4 regions of the Desemzia sp. FAM 23989 genome follow, and region 1 is predicted to be linked to each of the others. Evidence: predicted binding sites of a transcription regulator. Region 1 holds the regulator's gene; each other region holds the start of a gene.
What was found. Region 1 encodes Rex, which represses fermentation and respiration genes when NADH is low (regulators of the CRP and FNR family bind a similar motif). Its sites were predicted from a motif close to TTGTGAANTANTTCACAA; they were not measured.

Region 1 (8,774 bases):
AAATTGATTCTTGCTATTGAATCGAGTTGTGATGAAACAAGCGCATCGGTTGTAGAAAATGGAGATACTGTTTTATCCAATATCGTAGCTTCCCAAATAAAAAGTCATATGCGTTTTGGAGGAGTTGTTCCAGAGATTGCCAGCCGGCACCATGTAGAACAGATTACACAGATCATTGAAGAAGCGATGGAAGAAGCTGACGTTACCTATGAAGATCTAGCTGGAGTAGCCGTCACTGAAGGACCTGGTTTAGTTGGTGCTTTATTGATCGGAGTAAATGCTGCCAAAGCTGTTGCTTACGCACACAAATTACCTTTAATCGCTGTCAATCATATGGCCGGTCACATCTATGCCAATAAATTTGTGCACACTATGAGATTCCCACTAATGGCGCTTGTAGTAAGCGGTGGGCATACTGAATTGGTTTATATGGCTGATGACGGTTCTTACGAAATTGTAGGCGAAACCCGAGATGACGCAGCCGGAGAAGCGTATGACAAAATCGGCCGTGTTCTAGGACTGCCGTATCCGGGTGGGAAAGCTATCGATCAAATGGCCCATGAAGGCCAAGACGTTTACAATTTTCCAAGAGCTATGATCAAAGAAGATAATTATGATTTTAGTTTCAGCGGACTGAAAAGTGCTTTTATCAATAAAGTGCATAACGCTCAACAAAAAGGGGAAGAATTGAATAACAATGATTTAGCGGCTAGCTTCCAAGCTAGTGTGGTCGAAGTATTGGTCACAAAAACTCTGCGAGCTGCTAAAGAATATCGTGTCAAACAGCTTCTTTTAGCAGGCGGTGTAGCAGCTAATAAAGGTTTGAGAGAAGCTCTTATGAAAGCTATGAAAGAAGAACTTCCTGAAGTAGAGTTGGTTATTCCGCCACTCTCTCTATGTGGAGATAATGCCGCTATGATAGGGGCTGCGGGATTTGTGGAACTGACTAAACATCAATTTGCAGGATACGAGTTGAATGCAAAACCTGGTCTATTGTTAGGCTGATTCTCAATAAAAAATAAATCATCCGGAAGTTAGAAATGTTTGTTATTCTAACTTTCGGATTTTTTGTATTTATATTAATAAAAATGACTTTTTATTTTATTTTAAGTTTAAAACACGAACTATAAATTATAATACGATTAGAAATGTAAAGTTTTTAAATCTTTGCTTATTTTTTTGTTGTAAGATGTGTCCATGAAAGATCATACGAAACAAAAAACTTTGGGGGTAAAGAGTGTGAATAAAAGAAAAGTAACAGGAATAATGTCATTCGGATTAGTTTCGGGATTAATGCTTGCAGCTTGTGGAAACGAAACAGAAGCAACAGATAACGGCAGCACAGAATCTATAGAAACGAGCGATTATTCCATTGTGATGGTAACTGACAGTGGTGGAGTTGATGATGGTTCCTTTAACCAATCTGCATGGGAAGGTATGATTGAGTGGGGGGAAGAAACAAATGGTCTTGAAGGTGAGAACTATGCGTACATTGCTTCTAATGAAGATTCAGAATACATACCCAACTTAAATCAAGCCATCATGAATGACTTTGATATCATTTTTGGTGTTGGATTTAAATTAAAAGATTCTATTAAAGAAATTGCTGCAGGCAATCCTGAGCAACAATTTGTGATTACCGATGATAGTATAGAAGGACTTGATAATGTAGCTTCAGTTCTTTTTAAAGATCAAGAAAATGCATTCCTAGCAGGAGTTTCTGCTGCACTATCAACTGAAACAGGGAAAATCGGATTTGTAGCTGGACAAGAAAGTGAAGTTTTAGATCGATTTGAAGCCGGCTTTTTAGCAGGAGTTCAGGCAGCGGATCCAAGTGTTGAAGTTCAAGTAGAGTATGTCGGCTCTTTTGCAGATACATCAAAAGCCAGACAAATTGCCGCAGGAATGTATTCTAACGGAATCGATGTGGTTTACCAAGGTGCTGGAGATGCTGGTAATGGTGTCTTTTCTGAAGCAAGAGATCGTATGAACGCCAACCCGGATGAGCAAATTTGGGTCATCGGTAGTGATCGTGATCAAACAGAAGAAGGGAACTATGATGGCGGTAATTTGACATTAACGTCTTCCATTAAAGGTTTAGGAACAGCTATCAAATCAGTTGCGCATGATACAATGGAAGGCAATTTCCCAGGAGGTAAAATCACTCAATTAGGACTGAAAGAAGAGGCTATCTATATGACACGAGGCAATTTGAGCGAAGAGGTCTGGACAGCTGTTGAAGAATTCAAAGAGCAAATTATCAATGGGGACATTGTTGTACCGACAAATCCTGATGAAGTGACTGCGCCAGAATAAAGGCATGCGAACGGGTACAAATTTGAAGACATTTGCAGGAGGAAACGATGAAAAGAGTCATTATTGATACAGATACAGCTGGAGACGATACAATAGCTATTCTAACAGCGCTGCACTACTTTAAAGTTGAAGGAGTAACGGTGGCTGGAGGGAATGTCGACTTTGAACAAGAAGTAGAAAATGCGCTTTACACAGTTCAAATGGCAAAATCTGACTACCATGTGCCGGTATACAAAGGCTATGAAAGACCCATTATGGCAGTTGGAGTAGAGAAGCATATTACGATTGAGGATATTCATGGGAAATATGGCATGGGCGATTCTTATTTTGAAAAAACCGAACAACGTCCTGAAAAAGAACACGCTGTTGATTTCATTATTGATACAGTCAAAGCAAACCCCGGCGAAATCTCTTTATTGGCGATTGCTCCTCTAACCAATATTGCGATGGCCATCAAAAAAGATCCTACAATTGTTAAAGACATCCCTCATCTTTATATTATGGGAGGTTTAAACAATACGTTAGGAAATATTACGGCAGCAGCAGAGTATAATTTCTATGTAGATCCAGAAGCTGCCAGAATTGTCATGCATTCTGGTGTTCCTATCACTATGGTGGGCTGGGATATGTGTAAAAAACATTCCGTAATGAAAAAAGAGGACCAAACGGAGATTCAAGCGCTAGGAACAGCAGGATCTAAATTTTACATGGATGTAAATAGTGCAGTTATACGTTATGATCAAGAAATTCATAAGTTAGACGGGATTACTCACCCTGATACATTACTCGTTGCTATAGCTGCAGATGAAAGTATCATGACAGGCTCTGATATGTATTATGTAGATATTGAAGTACATGGTGAGCTGACCAGAGGCTACGATTTAGTGGATGTCTCAAACTTTACCGGCAAAACACCGAATGTGCGTGTGTGTGAAGAAGTAGATAGAGACAAATTTAAAGCCAGTTTATTAGATGTTTTAAAAGCTATTTAGATAGAAAAAGAAGCAGCGACCTCCAAGTTAGAGTGAAATCTAATTTTTTGTGGGGGTTGCTTTTTCTGTGGCGGAGTAAAGGGTGTATTTTGAAGTGAGTTTGAACATCAAGGTTAAAGTTGTCTTGATGAAGAAAGAGGCTTGAACATCAAGGTTAAAACCGCCTTGATGAGGAATTGAGATTGAACATCAAGAGTAAAACCGTCTTGATGAAGAAAGAGGCTTGAACATCAAGGTTAAAACCGCCTTGATGAAGAATTGAGATTGAACATCAAGAGTAAAACCGTCTTGATGAAGAAAGAGGCTTGAACATCAAGGTTAAAACCGCCTTGATGAAGAATTGAGATTGAACATCAAGGTTAAAACCGCCTTGATGAAGAATTGAGATTGAACATCAAGAGTAAAACCGTCTTGATGAAGAAAGAGGCTTGAACATCAAGGTTAAAACCGCCTTGATGAGGAATTGAGATTGAACATAAAAAGTAAGATTGGCTGGTTTGAGTCCGGTATTCAACCGAACTCAAACCAGCCAATCAGCTGTATAATAAGAACTCTAACTATTAGGGCACCAAGCCAACCCGAGCTTCTTATTTAAAGGACTTCTTAGATTAATTCTTCAAGAGTTAACGTCGTTTCTTCCCATTCTTCCATGAGTGTTTCATACTGTTCATTCAACAGTTGAAGTTTATCATTGATTTCTTGGACTTTTAAATGATCTTCATAGACTTCTGGTTTGGTCAATTCAGTTTCTAAATTTTCGATACTAGGCTCCAATTCAGAAGTTTCCTGTTCAATGGCTTCGATTCGACGGGTCAGCTGTCGAACCAATTTTTGATTTTCTTTATTGATTTCACGTTTTTTTGAAAGGGCGGTAGAAGCGGAATCTTTCCCAGAACTGTTTTCCGTTCCCTGTGCTTCTTCATCTGCAAGTCGTTTCAATTCTTCTTGCTCAGCTTTTTTTTCTAGGTAGTAATCATAATCGCCTAAGTAAGCTGTGCTCCCTTCTGCAGACAGTTCAATTACTTTAGACGCAATCCGATTGATGAAATAGCGGTCATGAGAAACAAAAAGCAGTGTGCCGTCGAAATCGATCAACGCATTTTCAAGTACTTCTTTACTATCTATGTCTAAATGATTTGTAGGTTCATCCAGAATTAAGAAGTTGTCTTGATTCATAGACAATTTAGCTAATGCCAAACGAGCTTTTTCTCCACCGCTTAAAGAGGTGACGGCTTTTTCAACATCTTCTCCGGAAAATAAAAAGCTGCCTAAAATAGATCGGATATCTTTTTCGGGAGTAGTAGGGTGTTCATCCCAAAGTTCGGCCAATACAGATTTAGAAGAATGCAATTCAGCTTGTTCTTGATCGTAATAGCCAACTTCCACATTTGTTCCGTATCGCTTTTCACCTTTCATAAGAGGGAGTTCTTCGAGTAAGGATTTCAGCAGTGTGGATTTTCCCACACCATTTGGTCCGACTAAAGCTATAGCATCGTATTTTCGGATATCCATATTGATCGGTTCAGATAAAATCGTTTGGTCATATCCGATAGCTCCGTTTTCTAATGACATCACGACATTTCCGCTTTCTTTGGCAGGGTGGAAACTGAATGTAGCTGATTTTTCTTCGCCTTGAGGTTTATCTAAACGGTCTATTTTTTCCAATTGTTTCCGACGGCTCTGAGCACGTTTGGTAGTAGAAGCGCGGACTAAGTTGCGGTTTACAAAATCTTCTAACTTGGCAATTTCTTTTTGCTGTTTCTCAAATTCTTTCCATTCTTTTTCAAGTTGTGCAGCTTTCAAGTCTAAATATTTACTATAATTTCCTTTATAATGGTGCATTTTTTGACGGCTTAAGTCATAGACTTCATTAACTACTTTATCTAAGAAATAACGGTCATGAGAAACGATCAGCAACGCACCAGTATAAGTTTGCAGGTAGTTCTCTAACCAGTTTAATGTTTCGATATCCAAATGGTTGGTAGGCTCATCTAAAATCAATAAGTCTTTTTTTTGCAACAATAATTTCGCTAAAGCTAAACGCGTTTTTTGGCCACCTGAGAGTTGATTGATGGATTTAGCATAATCCTCTTCAAAAAAGCGGAAACCATGTAAAACAGAGCGGATCTCTGCTTCATAACCATAACCATTTTGCTCTCGAAAATCGTGCTGCATTTGATCATACTGTTTTAAGGTTTCATGATAGAGTTCCTCATCGGCTAATAAAGAAGGATCCCCTAACATTTCTTCGGTATGACGCATTTTCTTTTCTAATTGGATCACATGTTGGAAAACTTCCAACATTTCATCCCAAATGGATTGAGTAGAGTCAAGGCCAGTATTTTGTGCTAAGTAGCCGATAGTCACTTGTTTTCCTTTTGAAATTTGTCCAGCATCCGGAGGTTCAATATCTGCGATGATTTTTAACAGAGTTGATTTGCCGGCACCGTTTCGTCCCACAAGGGCAATACGTGAATTTTCTTGTACTTCTAAATAAATATTCTCAAACAATACATCTGCACCAAAATAACGTGCAACGTGTTGAGCTTGTAATAGAATCATTTTGTTGTCCTCATTTCTTATCTCTGCTCTTTCACTTAGTTTAGCATATTCTGTCTTTAAGTGGGAGAGTGTCTGGAAGGCTGGACTAACAAAAAGAAAGCCGGTTCACAATGTTCTTTGTGAATTTTGTATGGATAAGAAAATAAGCGAAAAAAAATATTGAAATGACCGTTTAAAAAAGCTGGTAATTTAAGAAGAAGATGTTATAATCTTATTATGTGAAACTCGACAATTTGTGAAACAAATAATTTGTTAACGAATATTGTGAATTTTGAATAAAAGAAAGTGAGTGAAGTGAACGATGGGTTCAACGAATACAATACCCAAAGCAACGGCAAAGAGATTACCGATTTATTATAGATATTTACGGTATTTGCATGAAGATGGAAAAGAACGTGTGTCATCAACTGAATTAAGTGAAGCTGTGAAAGTAGATAGCGCTACGATTCGACGCGATTTTTCATATTTCGGAGCTCTAGGAAAAAGAGGTTATGGTTACGATGTTGAAACGCTGATGCATTTTTTCAGTAAAACATTGAAACAAGACCGACTAACGAACGTGGCATTAATTGGTGTGGGTAACTTAGGACATGCTTTATTAAATTACAATTTCCATCAAGGGAACAACATGCGCATCAGTGCTGCCTTTGATATCAACAAGGATATTGTAGGAACGATTCAATCTGGAGTACCGGTTTATCCAATGGAAGACATGGTACAACAGTTGAAAATGCAACAAATCGATGTAGTTATGCTGACTGTACCTACTTCAGCAGCTCAAGATGCTGCAAATAATCTCGTTGAAGCTGGCGTTAAAGGAATACTGAACTTTACACCGATTCGTATTTCCGTACCAGAAGAAGTTCGAGTACAAAACGTGGATTTAGCGAATGAATTGCAGACTCTTATCTATTTTATCGATCACTATAAAGCAGACTCAGACAGTGATGATACTTTATTGCTATTAGATTAAAAAAAGCAACAAACCTATTTACGGTTTGTTGCCTTTTTTTAGTTTGAGATAGATTTGTAAAATCTTCGTAGCTCTTACCACATCTCGTGTGGCAAACAATACAAAAATGATAGAGAAGAATCCCCAACCAAATTCACCAACGTAGTCAATTGCAAACCAGATAAAAATAGCTGCAAGAACATAATTGAAAACAATTTGAATAATAAAATCTCTTTTTTTCATGAACGTTAAAAGTTCCTTTCTACTATAAACACTATTAGTATAGCCATAAGTTAGCTACTGTAACGGTAGCATTCATTAAAGCGTGAGCAATAATTGGAGCAGCAATCGATTTTGTTTTCCAGTACAAATAGCAGAAAACAAATCCCATAATCGAATAAAGCAAGTAATGACCATCAAAGTGAATAAAGGCAAATATCAATGAACTGATCACAGCAGCACCGATTCCTCCAGTAATGTCATAAAGATAACCAAAGATAGCTTTCCTAAATACAAACTCTTCCATAATAGGACCAAAGATAGCTACTAGAATCAAGAAAATAGGGTATTTATTCACAGTGAAAACGAGCTCTGCAGTGTTTTGTGACCCTAAAGGTGTATTGAGCAAGAATGTTTCGATAAATACAGCTAAGTATTGACCAACAAAAGCTAAAAACATTCCTCCTACTCCCCAAAAAACAATCGATTTTTTAGAATTGCTGGGCGTTTTCTCTAGACTATTATCAAATGTAGACCGATGATTAACGATAAACATTAGGATAGCTCCAATCACGAAACCGGCGATAGTACCATAAATGCTGGCGTCTGCTACAGCTTTAGCTGGTACAAAAAACAACACTATCACTGGGAAAAATTGAGCTATAATATAGATGAGAATGATTTTTGCATATGGAGACTTAATTAAATTCTTCATGTGTTTAAAACCTTCTTTAAGTAATTATTTACAGTTGCACTAAAAAAGAACAAGACTATATAAAGTGAGCAATGCACCTTTGTAATGGTACTGCATTTGGACGTAAAACAGTTTTAAAAAAAGATGTTCAATAAACAGTATAACATAAGTCTCATACCACTAAAGCAATTTTTGCTTTCTTCTTGAAGTATTTCTTTCTTAAATAAAAGGGCACTCTTTTTCTTTTTCAAGAGTAAAAAATACTTGCAAAATTTTTACAGTTTGATATGATGAAGAAGTGATTTAGCACTCTTTTAGAGTGAGTGCTAACAAAGAAAAACTATAATTGGAGGGATTTACGTGTTAAGACCTTTAGGAGATCGTGTCATCATTAAAGTCACAAAAGAAGAAGAAACAACAGCAAGTGGTATCGTTTTGGCTGGTACAGCAAAAGAAAAACCACAAACTGGTGAAGTAGTTGCTGTTGGTGCTGGGCGTATACTCGATAACGGAACAAAAGCTGAGCTTTCAGTTGTCGTTGGAAATACAGTATTTTTCGAAAAATACGCTGGTTCTGAAGTGAAGTATGATGGTACTGAATATTTAGTGATCAAAGAGAGCGATATCATCGCAATCGTAGACTAAACGTAAATAAAGACATGTACACGAATAAAAATCAATCTGATGAGGTGAAAGAAAATGACTAAAGATATTAAATTTTCTGAAGACGCACGTGCTGCATTATTACGTGGAGTAGATAAATTAGCAGATACTGTTAAAGTAACACTTGGACCCAAAGGAAGAAATGTAGTTTTAGACAAATCTTACGGTTCGCCATTAATCACTAATGATGGAGTGACGATCGCAAAAGAAATCGAATTAGAAGACCGCTTTGAAAACATGGGAGCTCAATTAGTTTCTGAAGTAGCTTCAAAAACCAATGATACAGCTGGTGATGGTACAACTACTGCCACTGTTTTAACCCAAGCGATTGTTCGCGAAGGAATGAAAAATGTTACTGCAGGCGCAAACCCGGTAG
Region 2 (8,774 bases), on a different contig from region 1:
CCTTCCACATTTTGATAAGGCGGATACAAGATAAAGAATGTAGCGATAGCTGTTAATCCACCTAACAATGAATCTTGTTTATATGTTTCAGTTAAGTTCCGAGCAATCATAAAGACGATGAAAATAGACAATACGTCATTGGTTCCTCGAACAACCGGTGCAAAAATATTTTGTGCTTCTGCTAAATTAGGAAAAATACTGTCTAAATTTAGCAGAGATGCGATAAAGCCATCTGGTGATAAGACCGCAAAATTTAATAGTAAAATCAATGAACCTGCCATTGTTAATGGAAAAGCTAAAATAAATGCATCTCGGATCGCTCCAATATGGCGTTGACTGTTTAACTTGATTGATAAAGGCACTAAAGTCTTCTCTAAAACGCCTTCAAATTTATCCATAAACCCCATTTGGTTTCCTCCAATAAATCAAATTGTTTTGAGCATGTTTTAATCTGTTAATCCATTCGCATCAATAACCTCTTTATACCAAAAATAACTATCTTTTTTGTATCGTTTGAGTTCTTTTTCATCGTTTTCTTCACGGTCTACATAAACGAAACCATACCGTTTTTGGTAACCGTTCAGCCAGCTCAACAAATCTGTGTAACTCCATGTACAGTACCCTAATACATCTACTCCATCAGAAATCGTTTCTTGAATGGCTTTGACGTGGGCTTTTAAATAATCAATTCGATATGTATCGTTAATCGAACCGTCTTCTTCTAATGTATCGTATTCACCCAGTCCATTTTCCGTAATTAATATCGGCAAGTCATAACGACTGTCGATACGGCGCATAGCAATGCGTAAACCAGTCGGATCAATGTCCCAATCCCAGTTGGTTTTTTCTACATAAGGATTATCCGTTCCTTTGTACAATCCTGGAATCCCACCTTCTTCAGTAGACCCTTTTTCTCCGGTAGTATTCATTTTTCCTTCGCCAACACCATCTAAAGGATTGAATTCAACTGTGGAGCTGCGGTAATAGTTTAAGCCCATAAAGTCTGGCTTGCCACTTGCCAACATTTCATAGTCCCCAGTTTCGATTGTAGGTGCCCAGTTATTTTCTTCTAACCATTTCAACGCTAGTTTAGGATATTTCCCAAATACATAAATGTCCATCCAGAAATGGGCATTGAACGTTTCGTTATTGTCCGCTGCCAATTGGTTTTCTGGTCTAGAATCTAGTGCATACGTTGGACCATAAGCAAAACTCGGACCAATTTTCCCAGAAATCCCTAATTCACGGAAAGCCTGAATGACAGAAGCATTCGCTAAGTTTGCAATGTGATTGGCTTCATAAAAGCGTTTGGGATCTTTTACATCTGGCGGATGGCTTCCCATCATATAACCATGCGATGTAAACACATTTTGCTCATTTAACGTCACCCAGTAGTTTACTTTTCCATTAAAGCGTTTAAATAAGATCGTTGCATAACGAGTAAAATCTGCAATTACTTGACGAGATTCCCAGCCCTTGTATTTATCTTGTAAAGCTTGTGGGATATCCCAATGGTATAGTGTAACGATTGGTTCAATATTGTGTGCCAACAGTTCATCAATCAAATTTTCATAAAATTGAATCCCCTCTTCATTTATTTCCCCATCTCCATCTGGAATCACACGACTCCAAGCTACCGAAAAACGGTAAGCTTTCAACCCTTGTTCTGCCATCAATCGTACGTCTTCCTTGTAACGATGATAATGATCTACTGCCACCTCCCCAGTGGTTCCTTTAAATGTTTTGCCGGGAATCTTAACAAATTCATCCCAGACAGAAAGTCCTTTTCCGTCTTCTTCCATCGCACCTTCTACTTGATAGGCAGCCGAAGCCGATCCCCACAGAAAGTTTTCCGGAAAAGGCGTCAACTGTTTGTGTTCCATTTCCTCACCTCTTTTTCTTTTCTTACACTTTTTATTGTAACCGTTTTTTTACATAACACAATAACCTTTTCACAAAAAGAATCCGGTTTCAGTTTTTTGAAATATATTTCAATATTGAAACAATACGTTTCATTCTTTTCGTTTACGCTTCGTGTAATTTTTTCGTGCTAAAGTCTCTAGTAGAAAAGTAACGGGCACTTGAGAAGTAATATTCACTTCTTTTCCCACCAATTCCGGCGTGAGATGATAAGCTAAATTCACATCCGAATTTTTAGCTAATGTATTTCCCGAAGTATTGGTAATGCTGATAATCTTACTGCCTTGTTCTTTTAAGGCTTCCATTTGTTCAAGAACTTGTTCCGTTTCTCCTGAGACCGATAAAATGATAGCAGCTGATTCTGTAAAATCTTCACTGGCGTTTTTTATGGGGTAAAATGGATCTTTTACGAAAAAGGTTCGTTTCCCTAAATTAATAAATTGTCGAGAACCATATTCTGCTAGAATTCCGGATGTCCCAATACCGAAAAAAATGACCAATCCGGATTTATGTATTAGTTCAACGGCCTTGTCTAACTGCTGATTGTAATCTTTGGTTAGTGTTCGGTTAAAAAATTCATCTACAATTTCTTTTGTATCAAATACTGGTTGTTGCTGATTTTGTTTCGTCTGACGGCGAACTTCTGACTTAAACTCTGCAAAACTTTCATACCCGCTTTTTTTCAGCAAACGAACTACGGATGCTGGAGAAACATGAGCTGCTTCCGCCAAATCGCGAATACGCATGTAATAAATCTCTTCCTTATGCTGCAGGATGTAATCATAAATAACGCGGTCTGTTTCTGTAAATGATTTAATAGCTTCAAAATTGAACACACTCTTTCCCCCTGTTCTCTCTTATCAATCTTTTTTATTTTAACACAAGTCTTTGTCCCTCACTATCATTCATCATGGAGCTTTCAACCTTGATGTTCAAACGCTAATCTTCATCATGGAGCTTCCCTCCTTGATGTTCAACGATTTAATCAAAATCTAGTCTTGCGCATAAGAATCATACTCTCTTAATTTTTTGGGAAATGTGTATTAGTAAAGGAATTCACAATAAAAAAGCCGAAACAAATGCAGTGGAAGCCTTCTCTGTTATGTTAGTTTTTTAAGGTCTTTTCTTCTTATTCAAAGTTATTCTAAAATAATTCACATTTCAAACATTATCTATAATCAAAGAATTTCTTTTTAATTTAAAATAGTGTATGATAAACATTGTGAATTAAATCATTTGATTAAATTGGAGATGAAAATAAGTGGAAGAAAAGGTAGCTGAAGCATCTGTAGGGCAAAGTAAAAATATAGTAGAAGGTTTTTCAACTGGTATGATGGGCGACATCGAAAAATGCATCTTAAAAAAAGCAGACTTGTTTGATAAGAGCATCGGTCGTTATATTATGCGAGCCATGTTAGCGTGTTTTTACTTAACGTTGGGTACTGGGATCGCAGTCGGTATGGGAAATTCTATTGAACATTTAACACCAGGATGGGGTAAATTCGGGTATGCTTTTATGTTCACTTGGTCATTAGTCATGATCATTTATTTGAATGCTGAATTGGGTACTTCTAATATGATGTATATGACAACTGCTGTACATCGAAAAGTTCTTCCTTGGAAAAAAGCATTGAGTATTTTGGGTACTTGCATTCTTTTTAATGCTGTTGGAGCTATTATGATTAGCTGGGCCTTATCTTATACAGGTGTCTTCCATGATGTTGCCATAGACCACTACTTAATCACTGCTGTTTCAGGCAAATTGGCTAAAGCACCCTTACAAATATTTGTTGAGGGGATATTTGCAAATATGGTCGTGAATATAGCTTTCTTTGTTACTATGCGAATGAAAGATGATGCAGGAAAAGTATTAGCTATTGTATTTCTGATCTTTATTTTTGCTTTTCTCGGTTTTGAACACGTTATTGCCAACTTTTCTTCTTTCTCTCTGGCATTTTTTGCCAGCGGTGGAAATGTTCCGGGAATGACAATTGCTGCTGTTGTAACAAATATCTTTTTTGCGACATTAGGAAATTATGTTGGTGGTGGTTTAATAATGGGCCTAAACTATTCATGGTTGAACAATGGGAAAACGCGTTATGCCGATTAAACCTCATTTGTCATTGAGTTCCTTGTGTTCTTTCTGATTGGTACTGCTCCTCAAAATTTGGTATACTATTTTGAGAATCTAACCGTAAAGGAATGAAAAAAACGTGACCAGTGCTATGATTGTTTATGCGAGTTTAACGGGGAATACCGCTCAATGTGTCGATATTGTTGAGGAAACATTACAAGAACTAGGTGTAGAGGTTCAGGTAGAAGAAAGTATGCAAGCTGATCCCGAAGATTTTTTGGATGTAGACTTGTGTCTGGTTGCTACTTATACTTACGGAACGGATGCGAATTTGCCCGATGAAATCGTGGACTTTTATGAGGAATTAGCTGATGTAAATTTAACGGGGAAAATTTTTGGGACTTTCGGTTCTGGAGATACCTTTTATGAAAAATTTTGTCAATCAGTCGATGATTTTACAGAACAACTTAAGGCAGCTGGAGCAGTTCAGGGTGCCGAAAGTGTCAAAGTTGATTTAGATCCCGAAGAAGCAGATATCGAAAAGTTAAACGCCTTTGCCAAAGCTCTAGTCGAAAAAGTAAATGCTCAATAAAAAAACCTCAACGTCAAAAACGTTGAGGTTTTTTATTTAGATTACTTTTAAGCAACCTTTAAAGGATTGTTTTAAATAACCGATTAATTCTTCTTCATTAAAAGGAATCAATTCTTGAGCAATTAGAGATGCTAGTCCATGCACACTAGCCCAAAATAAGCTGAAGAATTTTTCTTTTTCGCTTTTGGACAATTCCTTAGTTTTTTCATCATTTTCAAATGAATCTAACACCACGTCATGAGAAATAGCAAAAATTTGCTCAGCATCTAAGCGATTTTCCAAATACAGCGCCTTAAAAAATACAGACTCTTCTTTTGCAAAGTACAGATAATTCAAAGCATCATTAAGAACAGGTTTTTCTATTCTTTCTTGGACATAAATCGTTTCCGTCAAATGAGCTTTTATTCTTACCAATAATTCTTTTTTCAAGTCATCCATATTTTTGAATTCCAAGTAAATCGGTTGCGTAGAACAGTTCATTTCTTTTGCAATATTGCGTGCAGTAAATCCATCAAACCCCTCAGTTCTGACAACTTCATAAGCTGTATCCAGAATGCTGGACTTCATAATGGTCTTTTTTCTTGCCATATCTTTCACCTCTAAATTCTTTAAACTCTTACGAAACAGTTATAGTTCCGGATGCAGTATTACCTTCTGGTTATAATACCTATGAAAAAAAGTTCTTAAACGATAGAGAAAGCAGTCTACAAATCAATAGCTTTTCAACTTAAAAAACTAAAGTCCATTATTCTTTCTAAAGCGATCAAGAAATCTACCAATAATCTCTTTTAAATTTTCATTTTCAACTACTTATGAATGCCACAAAAGCACAAGGTTTATTGTATCACTTGTACATCTATAAAAACAAGTTGCTTCCCAATATAACGAAAGTTTTTCTTTAGAAAGTCAACCTTTCTCTATTCGTATTATAACATAGTGTGTTCCACTAAAATACCGGAAAGACTTTCAAACACGCATTCGTTACAACATTGTAATCTGTTGAAATTTTTTTGTTAGCAAATTGTGTTTTGTTATTTGCGTATGCTATGATATGAAAGTGCAGTATGAATATCAACGAACATGAAATAAAATCAGGAGGAATAAAAATATGGTATTACCAAATTTCGAAGAAAACTTACAAAAATATGCTCGTGCGATTGTAGAATCGGGAGTAAATGTATCAAAGGGGCATACAGTCGTTTTATCTATTGATGTAGACCAAGCTTCACTTGCTCGTATGATTACAAAAGAAGCTTATGCTTTAGGAGCTACAGAAGTCATTGTCAAATGGGCAGATGACGTGGTAAACCGTGAAGTCACGATGAACACACCAGTGGAACGTCTGACAGATATCCCGCAATACAAAATCGATGAGTCTTTAGACCACATTGCTAAAGGGGCTAGCCGTATCAGCGTTCGCTCTTCTGACCCAGATGCTCTAGCAGGAATTGATGCAGAAAAAATCGCTGCTTATCAATCTGCAGCTGGTAAAGCCATGATCGAACAACGTAAAGCTACTCAAGCCAACAAAGTGAGCTGGGTCGTTGCTGCAGCTTCAGGCGCTAAATGGGCAGCTAAAGTCTTCCCAGAACTAGACACTACGGAAGAACAAGTAGATGCTTTATGGGATGCTATCTTCAAAGCCGTTCATATTTACGATGAAGATCCTATAGCAACTTGGAACGAAAAAGATGTGACTTTAGAAACAAAAGCTGAAGAATTGAACGCGCAACAATTTACAGCTTTACACTACACCGCTCCAGGAACTGACTTAACGGTTGGATTACCTGCTGGCCACCGTTGGGAAGGTGCTGGAAGCTTAAATGCTCGCGGAGAACGTTTCATGGCAAATATGCCGACTGAAGAAGTTTTTACTGCTCCAGACGCTAATCGTGTGGATGGTGTAGTTCGCAGTACAAAACCATTAAGCTATGCTGGAACTACTATCTTAGATATGGAATTCCATTTCAAAGATGGAAAAGTGACGGACGTAACTGCAGCTCAAGGTGAAGAAACTTTGAAACGCTTAGTCGAAACAGATGAAGGAGCTGCACGTTTGGGTGAAGTGGCGTTGGTACCTAACCAATCTCCAATTTCTCAATCTGGCTTAACTTTCTTCAATACTTTATTTGACGAAAATGCTTCAAACCACTTAGCATTGGGATCAGGTTACGCATTCAATATCATTGGCGGAACTGAAATGTCAGAAGAAGAATTGGAAGCAGCCGGTTTAAACCGCTCTACTGTTCATGTAGACTTTATGATTGGTTCTAAAGACATGAATATCGATGGTATCAAAGCAGACGGTTCAACTGTTCCTGTTTTCCGTAACGGTGAATGGGCATAATTTTTTAAGTAAATAAGATAAACCAGCCATCCGACATTATCGTTCGGATGGCTGGTTTTTTGTATGGAGAGATAAATTCATGCTCTTTTTTTAACATCTCGGCTACAAAACCTTCAATACAAGCAATTGAAACTTATGGTGTTTCTATCCTTTTACTCCACCTTCTACTAAATTTTTCTTAATGAATCGTTCAGATAAAGCATACATGATGACTACAGGTAATGCAGTCAGTAAGGAAGCAGCCATCATTCTCCCCCAAACATAATCAGGAGTCGCAAACAAGCTGTTTAACCCTACTGTTAAGGTGAAGAATTCTGAACTGGAAACAAATATAGAAGCAAACAAATAATCGTTCCAAGCAACCATAAAGGCATACACGAAAACAGATGCAATTCCTGATATCGCCAGTGGAATAGTAATATAAAAGACGATCTGTACACGCGTCAATCCATCGATCATTGCTGCTTCTTCAATACTTTTAGGAATCGTATCAAAATAACTTTTCAGCATAAAAATAGATGTTGGCAACGTTTGTACGATCATCACAATAATGATCGATGTTCGTGTGTTGTATAGTCCCAGCGATGAAATGATTTTAAATAAAGGGACCACCAATAGAATTCCTGAAAACATGTACACAGTATAAAAAGCTGAATTCATTGTGGATTTAAATTTGAAATTTAATTTCGACATGGCATATGCTCCAAAAATCCCGATAAATACAGAGATGAATGCTGCTAGGAAAGAAACGATCATACTGTTTTTAAAATACGTTAAAAACGGAAATAAAGACGGGTTAAAGACATCTTGGTAATGTTCCAGCGTTACTACTTCAGGCAGTATAGTTGGATTATAAGAGATCGCTTCATTAGTCGGTTTCAACGATGTCATCAACATGATGAAAAACGGAAACAGAGATATAACTAAGATCAGCACTAGTAAGATATAAAACAACGTTCGGCTCAGCGCATTTTTTCTTTTACGTTTCATTTGTGACATCCACCTTTCTACGTGAGAAGTAAATAACTGTAAATAAGATAACAAAAAGAACCACGGAGATGGCGGCTGCTTGTCCCATGTCATTTTGAGAAAAAGCTTGCTCATATAGGTAAACCCCGATCACATCGACTTGTTTAGTTAACAAATAAACATCGTTAAACATATAGAATGTCCAAATCGTTCTCAAAGTCACGATGGTGATCAATACAGGTCGAATGGCAGGTAAAGTAATGTTCACGAATTTCTGCCAGGCATTTGCTCCATCGATTTCGGCGGCTTCATATAGTGTTTCATCCATTGTCTGCAATATGGCCAAAAAGGAAATAAATGCATATGGAAAGTAACGCCAAATCGCAAAAATAGTGACCAATGCAAAACTTGATGCAGGATTGTCAAACCATAATGGAGCTTCATCTAAGATACCTGTTACATCTACCAGCCAATGATTGATGATGCCATAAGTATTGTTAAACATATATTGCCATGCAAATACTAGCGAGATAGACGGCGTAACATAAGATAAAATAATGATCGAACGCGACAATTTTCGGAATCTGAACTCTCGATTAAACAACATCGCTACTCCTAAACCAAGAATAGTACTTCCGACAACTGTTAAGGCTGTATACAATACTGTTACACCAAGTGATCGATAAAAATCCCGATCGGTCAATATCGTTTGATAATTTTCTAGCCCTAAAAAAATCTCATCCAAATTTGGATTCAAAGGTACATCAAAGAAACTGATACGGATATTTTCAATCATCGGATACAAAACCAACCCAGCTAATAAGATGATCGTTGGCAATAAAAATGCTAATGCAATTTTTGAATCACCTGTT
Region 3 (5,331 bases), on a different contig from region 1:
CCTTATCCGTCATTGCGATGAATGTAGATAACATTAATCGCAATCGCTTGCGCTCTTTTTTTGGACAACTGAAAAATCGGAAAAAAAGCTGTTTAGTTCTATTGAACTTTTCTCCATTTCAAATTAGCCCAATTGTTCAGTAGGAATTACATAAGCATCTTTGAAATCATAACGGGCGCCTACAGAGTGCCGCACGATTCCTTGAATAGCGGGGTCCCATAAAAAGGCTTCCGAACTATGATAAAGTGGTGCGACAGCTACATCATTGACAAAAATCGTCTCCGCTGCCCGTAAATCTTCAAAACGCAGCACTTCGTCATTCGCGTGCTCGCCTTCCGCTGCATCCAACAACGCATCAAACTCTGGATTAGCGTAGTGACCATGATTAAAAGTCGTCTCACTATGCCCTAGATCCAACATATTTACTGGATCGGGAATAATAGCATTCCAGCCGCCTAATATCACATCAAAATCTCCACTTCCACCTTTAGTGATGCGGTTGTTTTTTGGAATATTGACGATAGTAACTTCAACACCTTCTAAGTTATTCTGGATTACCCCGTGAATATACTGACTGACTTTTTTGCTCGTTTCGTCGTCATCACCAGTCAATTCAAACTCAATCGTATCGGTTCCTAATTCTTGTTTGGCAGCATCGAGGTATTCTTGAGCAGCGTCCAAATCAAACCCTTCATAATCGGGCTGACCTGCAGTAAAATCTTCCCCGGTTTCAGGGTCTACCGCAAAATTATCCGGCACAAAAGCTGTAGTAGGACGAGATCCATTACCAAGAATAACGTTCACCAAGTCATCTCGATTGATGACAGCGTTGATTGCTTTGCGCAAATTCAAATTGGAAAGCGATTCATTTTCCATATTGAATTGTAAGAAACTGGTATTAGCAATATTTTCCGTTAAATAGTCTTCTCTTCCTTGCATTTGGAGAGCATATTCTCCTGAAAGCAAGACATTGTCCAGTTGTCCAGATTCATATAAGTTTAAAGCCGTTCCTGTTTCTTTGGTAACTTGCATATTGATGGTCTCCAACGTTACATTCTCTGCATCCCAATAGTCTTCATTCTTCACATAAGACCACGATTGCGCGCCACTTTCCCAATTGGTCAGCTCGAATGCGCCATTGGAAAGAGTCGTCTCAGCGGAAGTTCCATAGGCATCTCCTTGTTCTTCAACAAACGCTTCATTTAACGGGAAGAAGTACGGGTTCGTTAACATTTCCGGCAAGTAAGAAACCGGTACGTTCAACTGCACGACCAATTCGGTATCACTAGTGGCTTCTATCCCCAATTCAGCCGATTCCATTTCACCGCGGTTAATTTCAGCAGCATTTACAACGGGTTCAAACATATAGGCGTAAGGAGCGGCTGTATCGGGATCGACTGCCTTCTGCCACCCATAAACAAAGTCATGCGCGGTTACGGGATCTCCATTGGACCATTTTGCATCCTCTTGTAATTGGAATGTATAGGTCAGACCATCTTGGGAAACTTGATAGTCCACAGCAAGTGCTGGCTGAGCCACATTTTTTTCATCCAGCCGGAACAATCCTTCGTAAAACTGATTACCGCCAGTTGTCGTTTGGATATCTTGCATAAACAACGGGTTAGCTGTAGCCAATTCATTGGTCACCGATAAATGAATCGTTTGATCCGCTGCAAGCGCTACAGAGCCACCGCCTGTTTCGTCCGGAACAGCGGTTGTACTCTCTGAACCACCGTCATTACTGCAAGCTCCAAGCAACACCAAACTTGCGCTCAATAAAAACCAACTCTTTTTCTTAATTTATACGTTCCTCATTCCTGAAATTAGATTATGATTAAATTAACATGACAGATTTATAATGTCAATGGAGAAGAGAGTTTAATTGATGTCAAATTTTTCTCGGTCACCCTACTTTACGGCTTGATTAGGTCCTCTTTTTTTGTACACCTATTGCTACCTACCGTGCAGTTTCGGTACTTACTGGCCTGTCTGCTTAAAGAACATTCCCTGAACCAGGTACCTGCTCTAAACAGACTAGAAAAATGAGTTAAACTTAAAAAAAATTGATGCAATAACGATTGATAACGGTTACAATATAATCATAGTTACGTCTATCACAAATTAGAAATGAAATGGAGTTGGAAGAATGGAAGAGGGTTTTGACCACAATCAGCATCGAGGGTATTACAATAACTGGAGAAAGGCTTATTATTTATCGCAAGCATGCTTTTTACCAAAACAATCTATTCAGCATACGAATGAAATAAATGAATCAGATTATTATTACGAAACCACCTTTACTCGAAAAAGGCTTCAGCCTATGTTGATTACTGACACTAATCTTCCGACTCTATTAGCTGCCAGTTTGGAACAAGCGCATATCTTAGTCAACGCCGACACTTTCTATGTCAAAGACATTCGAGATAGGAAAGATACTCCTTATAACACAATTGTCTTCCAGATAAATGAACCGCCATTAGTGTCCACTGAGGATTCAAAAACGATCATGGAACGCTATTTCAATCAAAAGCCGTTGGATTATAAATTTGTTCAATACATTGGCAAGACTGTAGGCATTCATCAAAAATGTCCTTTTATATCCGGTCTTGAAATATTTGTTCCCGAGAAAGGAACTGCTAAAGAACCTGCTAGCTGGTATGGATTGCACCACATTTGCGGAGAAGAAGAACATAAAAAAGGGAACTATATGCAAGTGCAATTCCAAAACCATCATGAACTGCAATTGATGATTTCTCCTCACAGCTACCGAGAACAAATCGAACGGGCTGGAGTTCTGAAATTGTTGCAAGACAAAATGGTCGCTCAACTGATGATGCTTTCTCCTTACGCTAGTGAATGGTCATACACTACTGGATTAAACCCTGTAGAAAAATACTTAGCTACTCATTCGATACATTTTAAACACTATCCCCTAAAAAAGATTCTGATTTATATGGCGATGTACTGCATGAATGAAGCCATGGAAGAAATTTTCGGAGAGGACAATCCTTATAGCGACGAAGTTAAAGAAGCTTTTCTAAGAGACTTTAGAAATGAACCACCCACTGAATCCTAAAAATAAGAAGCAGCTCATGCCACTAGTCGCTTGGCATGAGCTGCTTCTCCTTTTTAATTTTATGCTTTCAAATTCTCTAAAAAGCAAGCCAATTTGACCGCTACTTTTTTCTTCCATTCATAAACCGTCTTGCGACTAACCCCTTGTTTTTGAGCAATCTCCGTCACTGACATCCGATTGACGACTGCATCCACTAAATAAGCTTGTTCCGTCGCTGTTAACAACGGCAGCATGTTTTTCAGTAAATCCATTTCTTGATAGTTCTGCTCAATAGACACCTGAGTATCTGGCTGATTCCCTTCTAAATCTTCTGGCCAAGCCATCTCACTTTCCCATTGACGCTTTTGTTTCCGCATCAAGTCAATCATGTGCCAATACACTTTTTGATACGCATATCCGCCAAATTGCTTCACACACTCCTCTTGCTCCAAGTCTTTGGGATAATTTTCATAAGCTTCTACTAACTTCAATAGACCTTGCTGCACAAAGTCATCGTAATCGGCATGCATATGCCACACACCCAATCGTCTCAATGCTCCATGAACCATCCCCGAATACTGATCAAAAAAATCCCGTTCGTTCTCTTCTGCTAATTTTCTCAACATCTCTGTCATATCCTTCAAGTGGTGTTACAAGGCCTTGTACACTTGTAGAATACCGCTCCCATGACAATCCGACAAAGAAGCAAAGACACTAAAAAAGCCGCCAAAGATCCCCTGTTACAGAAAGTTTAGCGGCAAAACAGCTAAGTTGATTGATGTACACGAACCTATTCAAACCAGCACTTCTTCTCTTCAAATGGACAACTGAAATCTAAGATTCCTTATCTAGAAATTAGGAATAGCACAATAGCCTATTTTGTCCGTCAATGGATTAAACTTCATCGTTTTCAGACCAAACTTGAAATAAGCTATAACTTCAGCTGTTTTTGATACATCTTTGGATAACCAAAAAACTACCGATTCATTCCTGCAGCTAGTAAGTCCTTCCTGATATAGAAAGAATCCATTTAACTTTACAACCATAAAATGGTACAGTTAACTCAACTATCAAAAAAGAAAGAGGTGCTTTTTTTGTTGGATAAATCAATTCCTTATGCAGAAATTTGGATGTCTCGAGAGAGCGAGCTTCCAGTGAAGGAACAGGCTTTACCTGAAGGCTTTCAATTTACATTTTACCAAGAAGGCGATGAACGTGAATGGGCCGCTATTGAAACAAGTGTCGCAGAATTTGAGGACAAAATACAAGCATTGGATTATTTTGAAAAGTCGTTTGCTCCTTACACAGAAGAGTTGAAACAGCGCATGCTATTTATCACAGATCCGTCAGGAGAAAAAGTCGGAACGGCTTCAGCTTGGTGGAAAAAAGCTCCTAATGGTAATCGCTACCCGCTTGTTCATTGGGTTGCAGTAAAACCAGGCTATCAAGGAAAAGGACTAGCTAAGGCTATGATGACTCGCACACTTAAGACACTGCAAACTCTGGAGGACACCTCTCCTATTTATCTCCATACTCAAACTTGGAGCCACGCAGCCATTCGCTTGTACCAAAAGTTAGGGTTTGAGATCACAGATAAGAAATTAGATGGAAGTCCTAATTTAGAATATAAAAAAGCTATGGATATCCTAGCTGGTTTGGAGAATTCAAAAAAGGATTAAATCGTTCAATCGATTTAATCCTTTTATTCAATTTGTCCGCGAAGCTGAAACAATACGATAAAAGTAAAACAGGAGACTGTTTTGTGAGACAAAAAGTTATTTTCTTCAAACTTATTGCTGGATTGTTTCAACTTAGATAGAACATATTCATATGACGTATAAATTCTCCCCATTCGAGATTTGTTTCTTTTTCATGTTTTGTTAAGTAATATTGATATTTATACAAAAAACGAAGCGCTTTATTATCTCCTAGTCCTTTTGTATAAAGATAGTATATAAGTTCATACATTTGAATAGCTTGTACATTATCCAGTCCAGTTGACCATTCTTCAGCCTTTTCTACAAGTTGGATAGCATTATAATCATGAGCTGCAAAATAAAGTAATCCTTTAGCTGCTATATAGGCAAGCGACTTTACTTCTCCACGATCATCTTTATTATCAATTACCGGGTCATAATTAGTAAGTTTATAAACTCTGGATTCAATTAACTTTCTTACGCCTTCTTCTACTGAAGTAAGGTCAGAGTCTTTATGAAGAATAATCTTGGCTGGTTTTTCTCCTAGTAAGTCTTTTACGTAGTTTTGAACAGAAGATT
Region 4 (8,774 bases), on a different contig from region 1:
TTTAAGAGGCTTTTTGTATAAAAAGAGCTAGAGAATGAGTGTCATGTATTATTTCTAACTTGATAAACAACGTTATGTGAACTAGCGAGCTAAAAAGCATTTACAATTGACGGAAATAAGAACAAATCAATTAAAATCAATATTTTTGCTTGTTCAGTGTAGACATAACAAGAGAAATAAACTATAATAAATTCGTAATAATAAATAGTAAGTAAAGTTATAATACATTTGTTTGCTCAAAGAATAACAATTTTTTATAAATGAACATAGGATAAGGAGTTTTTCGAATGGCAACAAAAAATATTGTTGTAGTTGGTGCTGGTTATGCTGGTGTGGCTGCTACGAAAAAATTATCAAAACATTTTAAAAAAGATAAAGATGTGGTTATCACTTTAATTGACAAACACTCTTATCAAACTTACATGACTGAGTTACATGAAGTCGCTGCGGGCCGTGTAGAACCCGATGCAATCCAATATGATCTGCAACGTTTGTTCGCTCGCCAAAAAAATGTAGATATCGTAACAGATGAAGTACTTCATGTAGACCATGATGCAAAAACGGTTAAAACAGTAAAAACTGTCTTTAACTATGATTATTTGATTTTAGCTATGGGTGGAGAGCCTAATACGTTTAACGTACCTGGTGTTGAAGAAAATGGATTCACATTATGGTCATGGGAAGATGCGAATGCGATCCGTCGTCACATCAAAGATACAGTAGAAGCTGCATCAAATGAACATGACGTTCAAAAAAGAAAAGCAATGTTGACGGCTGTTGTCAGTGGAGCTGGGTTCACTGGTGTTGAAATGGTCGGAGAATTGATGGAATGGGGAGAACGTTTAGCTAAAGACAATAAATTAGATCCTGACGAATTTAGCTTATACTTAGTAGAAGCTGCTCCGAAAATTCTTGGAGTCGTTACTGAAAAAGAACAAACTAAGGCTGAAAAATACATGTCGAAAAAAGGGATTCAAATCATCAAAGGCAATGGGGTAGCAAATGTTGCTAAAGATTCAATTGAATTGACGGACGGTACTGTGATCCCAACTCATACATTAGTGTGGACTGCAGGAGTTAAAGCTAATTCAGATGCTGCTGAATATGGCATTGAAACGGCTCGTGCGGGGCGTTTGGTAGCGAACAAATACATGGAAGCTAAGGGCGTAAAAGATGTCTATTTAGCTGGAGACCTTGTGTACTACGAAGAACCAGAAAAAGACAACACACCAGTTCCACAAATCGTTCAAAGTGCAGAACAAACAGGTCACACGGCGGCTGCAAACATCATCGCTGCAATGGAAGGCAAAGAAAAAGTAGAACACAAAGGTAATTACCAAGGATTTATGGTTTCTATCGGTTCTCGTTACGGTGTAGCTTACTTAATGGATAAAATCCATTTAAGCGGCTTCCTGGCAATGTTTGTAAAACATATGGTGAACTTATTGTACTTCTTGACTATCGGATCTGCTTTCTACTTTGTTCAATATATCAGACACGAATTCTTCTTTATTAAAGACAAACGCAATATTTTCCGCGGACACTTATCACGATTAGGAAACATTTTATGGTCAGTACCATTGCGTGTTTTCTACGGAAGTATGTGGACTTGGGAAGGGATCAAAAAGACATTTGGTTTATTCGGGACAACATCTTGGTTTGGCAAAGAAATCGTCTTGCCATTTGAATGGCTGCAAGAACCAACCACAGGTGCTTCTCAAGTAGTTGAAGAAGTAGTCGCTAAACCGGTATTTGGTTTAAGCTATGTGTATGGTGAAGAACCAATGATGGTATTCAGCAAAGCTCCAGGCTGGTTCAACTCTATCATGGAATTCATGATTCCTAATACAGATGTCGCTTTATTCTTCCAAAAGTTCATGACAATCGTTGAGTTATTGATCGGATTAGCGATTATTGCAGGACTGTTTACATGGTTGGCAAATGCCGCTACTATTGCTTTAGTCGTTTCATTCTCACTTTCAGGTATGTTCTACTGGGCAAACGTTTGGTTCATCCCAGTCGCGATCTCATTGATGAACGGATCTGGTAGAGCATTTGGATTAGACTATTACGTGATACCATGGATTCAAAACAAGTTGAGTAAGTGGTGGTATGGAGATATTAAATCCATCTATGAAACTGGTATTAACAAGTAAAATGTGTTAAAAAGGGGATGGGACAAAAAGTCCCATCCTTTTATTTTTGTAAAACGTTCAACAGAGGTGAAGATAAATGAAAAAGCAGCTAAAGATGGTTCGTCGGTGGGATATTATGATTGTATTAGCTTTGATGGTGGCGTCTTTCCTTCCGCTGGTTTTTTTTACGTATGTGCAAGCTCAGACTGGAGATGCTGAATTGAAAGCAGTGATCAGCGCAGACGGAAAAATCGTTAAAGAGTTTATTTTAACGGATGATGGCCAGACCGAAGAATATGTCTATACAGATGACCATGGGCATAAAAACACCGTGATTCGTGATGGATTGAAAATTTATATGTCAGATGCAAGTTGTAATGATCAATTATGTGTTCGAAAAGGCGCAATAAATACATTTGGCGAGACGATTGTTTGTTTGCCGAATCATTTATTAGTTGAAATAGAACCCAGTCAGTCTGATGTTGAAATTGAAAATGAGCTGGACATTATTTCCTGAAATAAGCACTTTAAAAATAGAGGAGAACTGGTATGAAGATTCACCCAATGTGGAAAGACTATCCTTCGATACAAACTGAATTAAAAGCATGTATTTCTTTAATCGAACAAAACATCACTATTAAAAATAAAGATGTGCAACAAAAAATCGTTCAATTGCTTTCTTCCGGCGGTAAAACATTACGTCCTGCGTTTAGCTTAATGTTTTCACAGTATAAAAGCGAAACGGATCAGGAAAAAGCTCGAGCGATTGCAGCTGCTGTTGAAGTGCTGCATTTAGCAACTTTGGTGCACGATGACGTCATTGATGAATCTGATTTGCGTCGCGGGCAAGAGACGATTAATACGCAATATGACAATCGAGTAGCAGTATACACCGGCGATTACTTATTTACTGTCTGTTTTCGTCTGCTCACAGATTATGCAGCGGATGCTTCGGCGCTGCAATTAGATAAAAACGGCATGGAAAGCATCTTGGTTGGCGAACTGAACCAAATGAATATGAAGTACAATTCTAATATGACTATGCGCAATTATTTGAAACAAATACAAGGCAAGACAGCACAATTGTTTGCGCTGAGTTGTTATGCTGGGGCCTATGAAAAGGGCTCAGAAAAAATGGCCAATTCAGCTTATCAAATCGGCAATAATATAGGTATGGCTTTTCAAATTATTGATGATGTACTGGATTACACGCAAGATACTGTGATTGCAGGGAAACCGATGATGAGCGATTTGAAAAATGGTATTTATACCGCTCCTCTTTTATTTGCCATGCAAGAAAATCGGGAAGTATTCGAGCCTTATATTTTAAAAAAAGATCAGATCACAGAAGAAGAGATCAAAGAAGTATACAAGTTGGTGCAGTTGTATAAAGGTGAAGAACGCGCGAAAGAATTAGCCAATAAATATACTAAAAAAGCGTTAAAACGAATCAAACGACTGCCTGAAAATTCAATAAAAAGCACTCTATTGACCATTACTGAGCAAATGTTGTCTCGTGATATGTAAAAAAGAAACCTTATAAAATAAGGTTTCTTTTTTTAAAAGTGAAATGTTCATAAATTTTTCAGATAGTTAATGAAAAAATTATTAAATTGTGTGAAATAGATTGATTTGTTTTGCTGTCAATGCTACTATAAGTACGTAATAAAGAAAAGAAATATTTGTGAATACTTACACAAATAGAAGTGCATATACTAAAAAAGGGTGGGTATAAAATGAAAAAATTATTCTCAGTATCAACGTTAACTTTAGCTTCAGCTTTGGTATTAGCTGCATGCGGCAGTTCTGAAGAAGCAACAGAGTCATCTGAATCAGCAGCTTCAGAAGGCGGATTACAAGATGGAACATATACTTTAGTAGAGAAAAACTTGGATGAAAATGGCTGGAAAACAGACTTCTCTATTACTGTAAAAGGCGGAGAAATTACTGAATCAAATTATGAGAACGTAAATGAAGCTGGCGATAAAAAATCTGAAGACGAAGCTTATCAAGAAAGAATGTCAGAAGTTTCCGGCGTCGGTCCAGTAGAGTACTTCCCGCAATTAAATGAACAATTAGTTGAAACTCAAGATCCAGCAGCAGTTGAAGTAGTAACTGGAGCTACACACTCATCAGAATCTTTCAAAGAGTATGCGCAACAATTAGTAGACGCTGCTGAAGAAGGCAATACGGATACCATTGAAATCGATAATTAATAGTTTCTATTCTCATTAATTGATTTATAATAACAGGTAGGGGCAATGTATTTTGTTCCTGCCTGTTTTTGTATGAATTACGAGAAGTTAGGAGAAATAAAATGAAAAAAATATATCAACATAAAAAAATCTTAAGTGGACTAATGATGGGAGCTTTTTTTCTTTTACTGGCCGGCTGCGGCTCGAAAGAAGAGCAAGCCTTGCTCACCACGCCCTATGAACAAACAGAATTTCTAATGGGTACTTATGTAACATTGCGTGTGTATGATGAAGGGAAAGAGGAAGTTCTGGAAAATGCTTTTGCCCGAGTCGAGAAATTAGCGGATAAGGTAACTGTTAATGAACCTGGCTCAGAAATCGACAAAGTCAACGAAGCTGCGGGAGACGAAGCTGTCAAACTTTCAGATGATGTGTATCCTTTAATCGAAACTGCTGCAAAATACAGTGAAGTTTCTAATGGCGGATTTGATTATACTGTAGGACCTATAACAGATTTATGGAGAATCGGCTTTGATGATGCTAGAAAACCGGAGCAAGCTGAAATCGATGCAGCATTGCCGCTAGTGGATTACAGCAAAGTTGAGTTAGATGCAGAAAATCAAACCATCTTTTTAACCCAATCAGGAATGGCTTTAGATTTAGGAGCGATTGCTAAAGGCTATATTGCAGATGAGATCAAGGTATTATTCGAAGAATCAGGGGTCACCACGGCTATTATCGATTTAGGTGGAAATGTAGTCGTTATGGGAGGTTCGCCTACCAGAGAAGGAGAAGCTTGGAATATCGGGATACAAGATCCTTTATCTGAACGAGGAGAAACCGTTGGAAAGACCAAGCAAAAAGATCGGTCAATCGTTACTTCTGGAATCTATGAACGTTATCTTGAAGTGGATGGGGAAATTTATCATCATTTGATGAATCCTGAGACTGGTTACCCTTTTGATAATGAAATTGCTGGCGTGTCGATTATTTCCAATCGTTCTGTTGATGGGGATGCTCTTTCAACAGTTGTATTTGGATTAGGGTTAGAAGATGGATTGGAATACGTGAACAATCGAGATGATATAGAAGCTGTTTTTATTACCAAAGAAAAAGAAATTTATACGTCAGATGGGTTGATGGATAACTTTGAATTGACTAATGAGGAATACACTTGGGTGAATAAATAAGTTTAAGCTGGAGTGCATCAAAAAAACCTTTAAAGGAAGTGTATGAATGAGTGTACCTGTTTTTTTAGAATTGGTTGAGATAAAAACCAAATTAGCTAGTTTATTTCCTTTTACATTAGGTGTTTTATTTTCTTTGTATTATTTCTCGGAGCTGAATGGAGTAAACACCTTGCTGTTTTTTCTTGCAATGGTGGTTTTTGATATGGCCACTACTGCAATCAACAATACGATGGACTATGTCAAAGCAAAAAACATGGACTACAAAGACCAGGAAAATATTTTAGGAAAAGCTGGGTTGTCAATGAAGCAAGTAACCTATTTGATTGTGGCAATGGTAACTTTTTCTGCTGTCATTGGTCTGTTATTGGTTTATCGAACGAACCTTTTGCTGCTGGTCATAGGTGCTATTTGTTTTGCGGTAGGAATATTATATACTTTTGGACCATTCCCGATCTCTAGAATGCCTTTAGGTGAAGTGATGTCTGGTTTGACAATGGGATTTGGTATTTTCTTTATTGCCGTTTTTATCAATGTTCCTTCTACCTTTATCACAGCCTTGACAATAGAATGGCCTAATTTCGCGCTGACAGGAAGCATCCAAAATGTAGCAGCCATCTTTTTAGCTTCTCTGCCGTTAGTGTTTACGATTGCCAACATTATGTTGTCCAATAACATTTGCGATTACGAGACAGACATTACCAACCATCGCTATACATTAACTTTTTATATTGGCAAACCAATTGCTGTGCGTTTATACCGTTGGTTGTACTATGGGGCTTTTGCTGCCAGCACATTAGCCGTTTTACTAGGAGTCAACTCTGTTTTTATGTTAGGTATCTGGATCATTTTCCCTATTGTTCAAAAAAATATTCATGTTTTTACCAATAAGCAAGATAAAGCCACTACATTTGGCTTAGCCATAAAAAATCTAATTGTTTACCACGGGATGCAAATTATTCTATACAGTTTAGCCATTATTTTTCAATGATGAAACAGGGCGGCAGTTGATTTAAAAACTAAAATATTCTGGAAGAAGGCTAGTAGAAATGGGTTTTAGCACATTATGTTACCATGAATTCCGTAAACGAGAAGAAATTACTGAACAAGGACCGTCTCCGATCAAAGTGACGCAAGATTATGATGATGCACTGCCGCGTGAACTCTTTACCTATGTAGAAGACTTTGAAGCGCAAATGAACTACTTAAAAGCGGAGCAGTATCATGTCTTGACGTTAGAAGAAGTTCGGGCTTATTTGAACGGAGCAGAGATTCGGGAAAAATCGGTTTTACTGACAGCGGATGATACTTATCAATCGTTTAAAAAGTACGCTTATCCGATCTTGAAAAAATTGGATTTTCCTGTTGTTTCATTTGTAGTGTTAGGTTGGTTGAGCGAGCAGGAAGAACCATTTCTGGCTAGTCGTTCTGTGTCTATGAGCAAGGAGGAGCTGGAAGCTATGAAAGGTCTAGTGACAACAGCCAATCACACTACTCTGCTGCATCAACGATTTGCGGACGGCAGCTCCGCAATCCAAACGGTTACTGACGAAGCATTGAAAGCAGATTTGGCGACATGTGGAACTTATGTAGAAGAGCCTGATGTTTTTGCCTATCCTTTTGGAATCTACAATGAACGAGATCTTTTACGCTTAACAGCAATAGGGATGAACTTGGCATTTACTTGCAAGTCAGGTAAAAATACGCAAGATACGCCGCCGTTAGAGTTGCACCGTGATGTGGTTCCGCTGGGTATCTCATTAGAAGAATTTAAAGCAATCGTTTCATAAAAACAATGGCCTGAAAAGTCCTGTGTCGGAACTTTTCAGGCTGTTGTTTTGTGATTTATTGGAGTATCGGTCTGTATAAGGAACTTTATTTAGTTCACCCTTAATCACACGACTGTCGACTGGGGTACTGTCTTTTGGAACAACAAAAACCCCTTCTACTTTTTAAGTAAAAGGGGAGAAAAGGGCTTGGGTTGGTGTTATGCTTTAATGGTTACTGGCTCTCTGCGAATAACTTCTTGTGTTTCGATATCAAAGAAGTGTCCTTTGTTCATGTCGAAAGCTAATTCAATCATTTCGCCAGGATTGTGGAAGTCGCGTGCATCTACTTTAGCTATGAATTCTGTATTGCCGACTTTTGAATACAGCATAGTTTCAGCACCCAATAGTTCTGATACTACAACTTCAGAATTAACGACAGTATTTGGAGAAGAATCGATAGCGATTTGTTCGCTGTGGATGTCTTCAGGACGAATACCGAAAATCAGTTTTTTGCCATCATAACCACGTTCTTTTAACAAACTCAACTTGCCGGCTGGAACTTCGATTTGTAAATCTGTTCCATTAGAAATCGTATTGTCTTCCAATGTTACTTCAAATAAGTTCATGGCTGGAGAACCGATAAATCCGGCAACAAAAACGTTATTTGGTGTATCGTAAACTTCTTTTGGAGAACCGATTTGTTGGATGAATCCGTCTTTCATGATAACGATACGATCTGCCATTGTCATCGCTTCCGTTTGGTCATGGGTTACGTAAATAGTTGTTGTTTCTAAGCGGCGGTGCAATTTAGCAATCTCTGCACGCATTGCTACACGCAATTTCGCATCTAAGTTGGATAAAGGCTCATCCATTAAGAAGACTTTTGCGTCACGAACGATTGCACGTCCTAAAGCTACACGTTGGCGTTGTCCACCAGAAAGAGCTGCTGGTTTACGTTTCAAGTATTCTGTTAAGCCTAGGATATCAGCGGCTTCTTCTACACGGCGTTTGATTTCTTCTTTTTTGTATTTGCGTAATTTCAATCCAAAGGCCATGTTATCGTATACAGTCATGTGAGGATATAGGGCGTAATTTTGGAAAACCATTGCGATATCCCGGTCTTTTGGAGCTACATCGTTCATCAACGTGTCGCCGATCCATAATTCGCCTTCAGTGATTTCTTCTAATCCAGCAACCATCCGTAAAGTTGTGGATTTCCCACAACCTGATGGGCCAACAAACACAATAAACTCGCGGTCTTTAATATCTAAATTAAAATCTGTTACAGAATAAGTATCATTATTGTCGTAACGTTTATGAATTTGTTTTAAAGCTAATTCTACCATATGATTCGTCCCCTTTGAGTAATTGTTTAGTTGATAGTACCAGTATATTGTAAACGCTATCTTTTTAAAATGTTGAACTGCACAAAAATCAAAAGATTTATTTGTGCAGATTGCTCAGAGCAGAAAAATTGCTGATTCTAAA

Region 2: ACEN36_RS09190 (formate/nitrite transporter family protein) is a predicted target of Rex. The motif match lies at 2,965-2,982, and genes of this name have one in related genera.
Region 3: ACEN36_RS11160 (competence protein ComK) is a predicted target of Rex. The motif match lies at 2,103-2,120, and genes of this name have one in related genera.
Region 4: ACEN36_RS08705 (FMN-binding protein) is a predicted target of Rex. The motif match lies at 3,818-3,835, and genes of this name have one in related genera.

Annotation. Positions count from the first base shown of each region.
Region 1 covers NZ_JBGQQT010000002.1:51,605-60,378, forward strand. Annotated here, with positions in the region: gene tsaD (tRNA (adenosine(37)-N6)-threonylcarbamoyltransferase complex transferase subunit TsaD) at 1-1,005, shown strand, start outside; gene ACEN36_RS01830 (BMP family protein) at 1,240-2,316, shown strand; gene ACEN36_RS01835 (nucleoside hydrolase) at 2,364-3,308, shown strand; gene ACEN36_RS01840 (ABC-F family ATP-binding cassette domain-containing protein) at 3,912-5,870, opposite strand; gene ACEN36_RS01845 (redox-sensing transcriptional repressor Rex) at 6,172-6,843, shown strand; gene ACEN36_RS01850 (YdiK family protein) at 6,862-7,065, opposite strand; gene ACEN36_RS01855 (CPBP family intramembrane glutamic endopeptidase) at 7,100-7,756, opposite strand; gene groES (co-chaperone GroES) at 8,096-8,380, shown strand; gene groL (chaperonin GroEL) at 8,435-8,774, shown strand, end outside.
Region 2 covers NZ_JBGQQT010000015.1:28,625-37,398, reverse strand. Annotated here, with positions in the region: gene ACEN36_RS09205 (PTS sugar transporter subunit IIC) at 1-398, opposite strand, end outside; gene ACEN36_RS09200 (glycoside hydrolase family 1 protein) at 447-1,883, opposite strand; gene ACEN36_RS09195 (MurR/RpiR family transcriptional regulator) at 2,013-2,756, opposite strand; gene ACEN36_RS09190 (formate/nitrite transporter family protein) at 3,182-4,030, shown strand; gene ACEN36_RS09185 (flavodoxin) at 4,134-4,586, shown strand; gene ACEN36_RS09180 (TetR/AcrR family transcriptional regulator) at 4,623-5,174, opposite strand; gene ACEN36_RS09175 (aminopeptidase) at 5,695-6,933, shown strand; gene ACEN36_RS09170 (carbohydrate ABC transporter permease) at 7,078-7,923, opposite strand; gene ACEN36_RS09165 (carbohydrate ABC transporter permease) at 7,913-8,774, opposite strand, start outside.
Region 3 covers NZ_JBGQQT010000023.1:59-5,389, forward strand. Annotated here, with positions in the region: partial or broken gene ACEN36_RS11150 (hypothetical protein) at 1-143, shown strand, start outside; gene ACEN36_RS11155 (peptide ABC transporter substrate-binding protein) at 124-1,776, opposite strand; gene ACEN36_RS11160 (competence protein ComK) at 2,147-3,076, shown strand; gene ACEN36_RS11165 (RNA polymerase sigma factor) at 3,136-3,681, opposite strand; gene ACEN36_RS11170 (GNAT family N-acetyltransferase) at 4,150-4,734, shown strand; gene ACEN36_RS11175 (hypothetical protein) at 4,862-5,331, opposite strand, start outside.
Region 4 covers NZ_JBGQQT010000013.1:57,023-65,796, reverse strand. Annotated here, with positions in the region: gene ACEN36_RS08720 (FAD-dependent oxidoreductase) at 288-2,156, shown strand; gene ACEN36_RS08715 (NusG domain II-containing protein) at 2,233-2,652, shown strand; gene ACEN36_RS08710 (polyprenyl synthetase family protein) at 2,685-3,662, shown strand; gene ACEN36_RS08705 (FMN-binding protein) at 3,872-4,351, shown strand; gene ACEN36_RS08700 (FAD:protein FMN transferase) at 4,453-5,520, shown strand; gene menA (1,4-dihydroxy-2-naphthoate polyprenyltransferase) at 5,567-6,508, shown strand; gene ACEN36_RS08690 (polysaccharide deacetylase family protein) at 6,567-7,307, shown strand; gene ACEN36_RS08685 (ABC transporter ATP-binding protein) at 7,505-8,632, opposite strand.